DNA from 2 places in the Gordonia insulae genome. Region 2 is predicted to be linked to the other one. Evidence: riboswitches for the same ligand, from Rfam matches in the RefSeq annotation. Region 2 holds a riboswitch; the other holds the start of a gene.
What was found. A riboswitch is a leader RNA that binds a small molecule or an ion and turns the genes downstream of it on or off. The one in region 2 is predicted to bind thiamine pyrophosphate.
Positions count from the first base shown of each region.

Region 1: it holds a riboswitch for thiamine pyrophosphate, as region 2 does, so the genes downstream of both, D7316_RS23075 (3-oxoacyl-ACP reductase) here and D7316_RS20270 (FAD-dependent oxidoreductase) in region 2, are expected to answer to the same signal.

Region 1 is NZ_CP033972.1:5,042,489-5,045,887, forward strand. Features, by position in the region: gene D7316_RS23060 (nitroreductase family deazaflavin-dependent oxidoreductase) at 131-634, shown strand; gene D7316_RS23065 (hypothetical protein) at 670-852, opposite strand; gene D7316_RS23070 (hypothetical protein) at 927-1,337, shown strand; TPP riboswitch at 1,403-1,499, shown strand; gene D7316_RS23075 (3-oxoacyl-ACP reductase) at 1,499-2,260, shown strand; gene D7316_RS23080 (phospholipase D-like domain-containing protein) at 2,262-3,399, opposite strand, start outside.
Region 2 is NZ_CP033972.1:4,439,627-4,443,025, forward strand. Features, by position in the region: gene D7316_RS20255 (winged helix-turn-helix transcriptional regulator) at 1-276, opposite strand, end outside; gene D7316_RS20260 (nitroreductase) at 363-1,064, shown strand; gene thiE (thiamine phosphate synthase) at 1,057-1,764, opposite strand; TPP riboswitch at 1,784-1,897, shown strand; gene D7316_RS20270 (FAD-dependent oxidoreductase) at 1,894-2,991, shown strand; gene thiS (sulfur carrier protein ThiS) at 2,991-3,188, shown strand; gene thiG (thiazole synthase) at 3,148-3,399, shown strand, end outside.

The DNA of each region.
Region 1 (3,399 bases), 600 kb from region 2:
GGCTGATTCGAGGACCCGTCGGACCGTGAGCCGTTTGATTGACGCGTAACACCCTGTGTCCGCACTGCTGGGCCCGTCCAGACCTCGCTGATCAGCAGTTTTGGGCGCCATGAGTTGCTAGAGTCGCGGGATGCCGATCCCGCCGCAGAGTCTCGTCGCCGACAATGTCGCCAAACGCGGTATCGGGAAGTTCGCGTTCACGCCGGTCGGCCAATGGTTGCTGCGCAACCTGTCGCCGCGGGTCGATCCGCCGCTGATCCGGCTCACGCATGGCCGGGTGAGTTCGATCGGTCCGTGGCCGCGATTCCTTCTGCTGACGCACACCGGCGCCAAGTCGGGGATCGAGCGGGTCACGCCGCTGCTCTATTTCACCGACGGGGATCGGGTCATCCTGGTCGCCTCCAATTACGGCGGCAGCCGCCACCCTTCGTGGTACCACAACGTCAAGGCCAACCCCACGGTCCGGCTGTATGGCAAAGGCATCGACGGCGAGTTCCGCGGTGAAGAACTGACCGGCGCCGACCGTGACCGCCTGTGGACCACCGCCAAGGAATGGCTGCCCGGCTATGAGACGTACGACGCGTGGTCGGGCGATCGCCGGATTCCGCTGCTCGGGTTCACGGCGGTTGACTAGGTGACTCGGCTGCTCGCGCTGCGACACATGTTGATTCATGACTTCGACAGCATCGCGGCCACCGACGCGCGGAATGCCTGCAGGCTTTGCGCGGTCGAGTTGAACCGCCAGTCCCGTTCCTTGTCCATCTGGAACCAGAGGAACGCCTGAATCCGCGGCTCGGATTCGACGACGGACGACGATGCCCGCCGGGTGGGGCCGGCCCGTCGACCTCTCACGTGGCAGGTAACGACAGACCAGTGCGCGCCGATGAGTGAGGGGACATGGAGACAGGGCACGAGGGTGGAGAGAAATGACGCGTCGCGGTCGTAATGTGTTGGCGGCGCTGGCCGTCGTGGCGTCGGCAATGGTGTGGACCGCGCCGACCGCGTCCGCTGCCCCGAAAACGGCGCCGACCATGAAGGCATCGTTCTTGCTGCAGGTTCCCGGAGGAGTTCTGGGCAAAGGCGGGGCGGCCGCCTACCAGCCGAGAGTCTTCTACGGTCACGGACACATCAATCCGACGCCGGTCGGCTACGGATACATCTACCGGTGGTTCAACGCGTCGACCGGGGCCTCCGGCCTCATCACCGATCGGACACCGCATCGGCAGGCCGTGAGGACCGGCCCCGGCCAGCTCGTGGTGTCGGGGTTGTGGGGCGACCGCAGGCCGGGATACATTGCCGCGGCACCGAGCGTCGGAACCTTCTACGTCGGTCCCTGAACCAGGACGTGTCCTCCCGGGACGGATGGTTTGCTTGCGTTCACCCCGTGATGTGCGATCAGATGGGCACCGACACGGGGTGCCGGCACCGGCCGGCTGAGATCAGACCCGTCGAACCTGCTCCGGTTAGTACCGGCGAAGGGATGGTCCGAATGTCTGCTGTGCCCATATCCGAGCACGTTGCCCTGGTCACCGGAGGAGCTCGTGGTCTCGGTGCCCACATCGTCCGCGCGATCGCCGCGCACGGCGGCCGCGTCGTCATCAACTACCGCCGCAGCGCCGACGCCGCGCACGCATTGGCCGATGAGATCGGCGACAGCGCACTGGTATTCGGTGCCGACGTCACCGACAAGGATGCGGTCGGCGTCATGATCGACGCTGCCGCAGAGCATTTCGGTGCTCCGGTGACGACGGTAGTGAACAACGCGCTGCCCGACTACTCGTTCAACGGCGACGGTCGCTCCCACGCCGACAACCTCACGTGGACCGAGCTCGACGCGCAGTTGCGTGGCATCGTGGGTGGCGCGCTCAACACGATTCAGGCCGCGTTACCCGGCATGCGGGCGGCGGGAGGCGGCCGCATGATCAACATCGGCACCAATCTGGTGCAGAATCCCGTTGTCCCATATCACGATTACACCGCGGCGAAGGCGGCGTTGCTCGCGTTGACCCGCACCCTGTCGCACGACCTCGGGCCCGACGGCATCACCGTGAACATGGTCTCGGGCGGACTGCTGCGGACCACCGACGCCAGCGCGGCCACCCCTGACGCGGTGTTCGACGCGATCGCAGCCGCCACGCCCCTGCGGTCGGTGACCACGCCCGCCGAGTTCGCCGACGCCGTCCTGTTCTTCCTCTCCCCGTGGTCGCGGGCCGTTACCGGGCAGAACCTCGTCGTCGACGGTGGACTCGTCAAGAACTAGATCAGGGACGCTCGGTGCCGGTGGAGGACAGGCGTCGCAGTGGCCGGCCCGCGACGAACCGGATGACCCGGGTGAGAACGGGATTGCCTTTCGCGCTTTCCGGGTCCATCAGGTCGTTCTCCGCCAGCGGGCTCTCCTCGTCGGCGATCGTCCCGGCGTCGAACCGCTCGAGTGTCTTGCCTTCTCCCCGAAGATGATCGATCGCCCCGATCAGGGATTGTCGGCGCTCGAGTTCGTCGCGGAACTCGGCCACGGGCACGGCGAGGTGCTCGGCGATAAGCCGGTCGCGAACGCCCACGATGCTCCGTCGGTGCTCAGCCGCCGACGGATCGTCCGCGCTGACCTCGACGGCGAGATCGCATTCGCTGTCGAGACCCAGGGAGCGGTTGTTGAGATTCGACGACCCCACTCGCAACAGTCTGTCGTCCATCACGAGGACCTTGGCGTGGACATAGATCGGGCCTCCCGTGGCGGTCACCGGATGGTAGGCGCGGAAGTGCTGGTGCTCGTCGGCATCCCACAGTTGATGGAGTAGCCGCCTGCGGGCTCCATCCATGGCCTTCTGTTCCAGCCAGCCGTCCGCGTGTCGGGGGAGGACGACCACGATCTCCGGCCCGTCGGATTCGCGCAGTCGCTGGGCGATCGCATCGGCGATCACCCGTGCGGCGAGATACTGACTCTCGATGTACAGGAAGCGCTTTGCGGAGCGGATCGCATCGAGATAGAGCTGTTCGATCTCGCGGACCTCGTCCTGCTGATCGAGTTCGGGCAGTGTTCGGGCCACCGCGACGTCGACGGACCGCATCGTCGGCGCGAGCTGATCCGGCCACGGGTCGGTGTCGACGTCGTCCACCGGGGCGAGGTCTTCTCCGGTGGCGACCAGCCATCGCTGACGCGCGATGTCGCCGACGAGACGGGCCGCGTCGCCGTCGACCGCGGCAGTCGCGTCGTGCCACGGCCCGTAGGAGTTGCCATTGGGTTCGACGCGTCGGGGATGGTCGTCGCGATGATCCGATCGGTCCCAGCGATCGACGGTCATGTCGATGCCGCCGCAGAACGCGATCCGATCGTCGATCACGACGATCTTCTGATGATGCGCGCCCCGGAGCGGATGGCGCGTGTCGATCTCGAGGTGGACG
Region 2 (3,399 bases):
GAGGATCGGATAGACGTCGTGGCCCTTCGGGGTCAGCCGGTACTCCTCGTGGGCCGCGCCGTCGGGTCGGTGTTTCACCAGGAATCCGTGCTCGACGAGCCGGTCGAGGCGGTCCTGCAGACGGCCACGGGAGATGCCCATCGCGGAGTGGAAAGCGGTGAAGCGTCGCACCCCGGTGAAGGCGAACTTCATGATCAGGAGCGTCCATCGGTCACCGAGTATCACCAGCGGCCGGGTGATCGAGCACGGCTCGTCGGCGAGCTCCTCGTAGCGCATGATCGGCATTCTACGCCCGATGGTTCCAAAATGAGACCGCCTCGGGTAGCGTCAGGTCTCGAAATGAGACCGCGGAGGTGGATCAGATGACGCAGACCGAGATGACCCATGCCGTCGATGCGATGGCGGCACTCGAGCAGATCATGGACGACCGCTGGACCTGTCGGCAGTTCCTGCCGGACGCGGTCCCGCGAGCCGAGCTCGAGCGACTGTTGCGGCTGGCGCAGCGCACGCCGTCGTGGTGCAACACCCAGCCCTGGCAGGTCCACGTGACCGAGGGCGCGGCCACCACGCGGCTGCGCGACACCCTGCTCGGCCATGTCGACGCGGGTGGCGCCATCTCCACCGACATCGACTGGCCGCCCGGGTACGAGGGTGTCTATCAGGCACGTCGGCGGGAGTGCGGACACCAGTTGTACGAGACCCTCGGCATCACGCGCGAGGACAAGGTCGGCAAGCTCATGCAGATGCGCCGCAACTTCGAACTCTTCGACGCGCCGCATGTCGCGATCATCACCACCACCGCGTCGTTGGGTACCTACGGGGCGGTCGACTGCGGGCTCTACATCGGCAGTTTCCTGATGGCCGCGCAGGCGCTCGGCCTCGGCGCCGCGCCCCAGGCCGCACTCGCCTCGTACTCCGGCGTCCTGCGAGACCATCTCGACATCGCCGACGATCGGCAGGTCGTCGCGGGGATCTCGTTCGGCTACCCGGATACCGAAGCGCCGGTGAACACCTTCCGTACGACACGCGCCGACCTCGACGAGGCGGTCACGTTCGTCACCTGATCGGCCGTGCGGTGACACCGGCGACGAGGTGTGCGGCCGCCGAACGCGGATCATCGGCGCCGGTGATCGCCCGCACCACGACGACTCGTTCGGCGCCGGCGGCGGTCACCTCGGGCAACCGGTCGGCGTCGACCCCACCGATCGCGAACCACGGCTTGGCCGGCGCAGCGGCCGCGGCGGCCCGGACGAGGTCCAGACCTGCGGCCTCGCGACCCGGTTTGGTGGGGGTCGCCCAGCAGGGACCCACGCAGAAGTAGTCGACGTCGGCGTCGGCGATCGCGCCGCGCATCTGGTCGGCGTCGTGGGTCGACAGTCCGATGACGACGTCGGGACCGACGATCTCCCGCGCGATCGCGGCGGGCAGATCGCCCTGTCCGACGTGCAGCACGTCGGCACCGGCGAGTCGTGCGATGTCGGCCCGGTCGTTGACCGCGAGGAGTGCGCCGCGCTCGCGCGTGACCTGGCGCAATCGAGCGAGGATGGCCAGTTCCTCCCGTGCCTCGAGCGTGCCGAAGGCCGATTCGCCGGCCGATCCCTTGTCACGGATCTGCACGATGTCCACGCCGCCGTCGAGCGCCGCCGACACGAAGTCGATCAGGTCGCCGCGTTCCCGCCGGGCATCGGTGCAGAGGTAGAGGCGAGCCGATGACAGACGGTCGTACCGCGGGCCCCGCGGAGATGTCCCGATGGAGGTTGTCACCGTCGCAACGGTAGTGTGGCGGGCAAGACACGGGAGCCCGGGGTACGGCGGGCTGAGAGTGCGGGTCGAGCCCCCGCTGACCGTTTGACCTGATCCGGGTAATGCCGGCGAAGGAAGGATGCCGTCATCGTGACCGTTCACCGATCTGATCCGCGCCCGCGGGCACTCGCCGTCATCGGCGGCGGGGTCATCGGGCTGACCTGTGCACTTGCCGCCGCCGACGCCGGCCGTCGGGTGTGCGTGTACGACGCGGGCCCACATGCGCGCGCGGCGTGGGTCGCCGCGGGGATGCTCGGTTCACTCGGTGAAGGCCACCCCGGTGAGGATGAGTTGCTGGCGCTCTCGGTCGACTCCGTTCGCCGTTGGCCCGACCTCCTCGCGCGCCTCGGTGACCCGGCCGTGTCGGCCGCCGCCGATTCGTTGTTCGTCGCGGGCTCGTCGACCGACGCCGAACACCTGTCCACGCTCGCGGAGTTCGTCTGGGCCCGACAGCCGCGGGCGCATGACGACCTCCGGCCGGTCGGCATCGCGGAGATCCGCCGGATGGAACCAGGACTCAGCTCGCGCATGCACAGCGGCTACCTGGCCGTCGGTGAAGGTGCCGTGGACAATCGGCGCCTGATCGACCGGTTGCGGGCGGCGCTGCTGGATGCAGGAGGCGAGGTCGTCGAGCAGCGAGTCGATGATCTGGGCGCCCTCGCGGCCGACGACGTACTCGTCGCCGCGGGGCTCGGCACCCGCTCGCTGGTGCCCGACGTCCGGCTGCATGCCGCCAAAGGGGAGATCCTCCGGCTGCGGCGCACCCGCTGGTCGGTGCCGCCGCCGTCGCGCGTGATCCGTGCGCGGCTGCACGGCCGGTCCGTATACCTGGTGCCGCGCGACGACGGAATCGTCGTCGGTGCAACCCAATACGAGCCGTTCGACGAGGCGAGCGCACTGCCCGAGGTGGGCGGCGTGGCCGACCTGCTCGCGGACGCGCTCGAGCTGATGCCGGGCCTGCGGACCTACGAACTGACCGAGGCCGGTGCCGGCCTACGCCCGTGCTCGGCCGACGGACTGCCGATCATCCGGCGCGTGGACGAGCGGGTCGTCGTGGCCACCGGCCACGGCCGCAACGGAATCCTGTTGGCGCCGTACACCGCCGACAGGGTGATGACGCTGTTGGACGGGCCGGCCGAGGCCGGCCGCGACGAGGTGGCCACGTCCACCGGAGGAGTGAAGCGATGATGACCATCGTCGTCAACGGGGAGGCAACCGATCTCCGGCCCGACGCATCGGTGCGCGACCTGGTCGCGGTGCTGGGCTTGCCGGATCGCGGGATCGCGGTCGCGGTGGACGGGGAGGTGGTGCCGCGCGGCCGGTGGGATCGGTTGCTGTGCAACGATGCCCAGGTCGAGATCGTCACGGCGGTGCAAGGTGGCTAGCGGGATCGCCGCGGCGACGGATGCACCCCTGCGGATCGCCGATCGGGAACTGACGTCGCGGCTCATCATGGGTACCGGAGGGGCCGCCAATCTCGCTGTGCTGGAGCGGGCGCTGGTCGCCTCGGGTACAGAACTCACCACGGTCGCGCTGCGTCGGGTCAGCCCCGAGTCGCGCACCGGGATGGTCGAACTGCTGCGCCGCCTGGACATC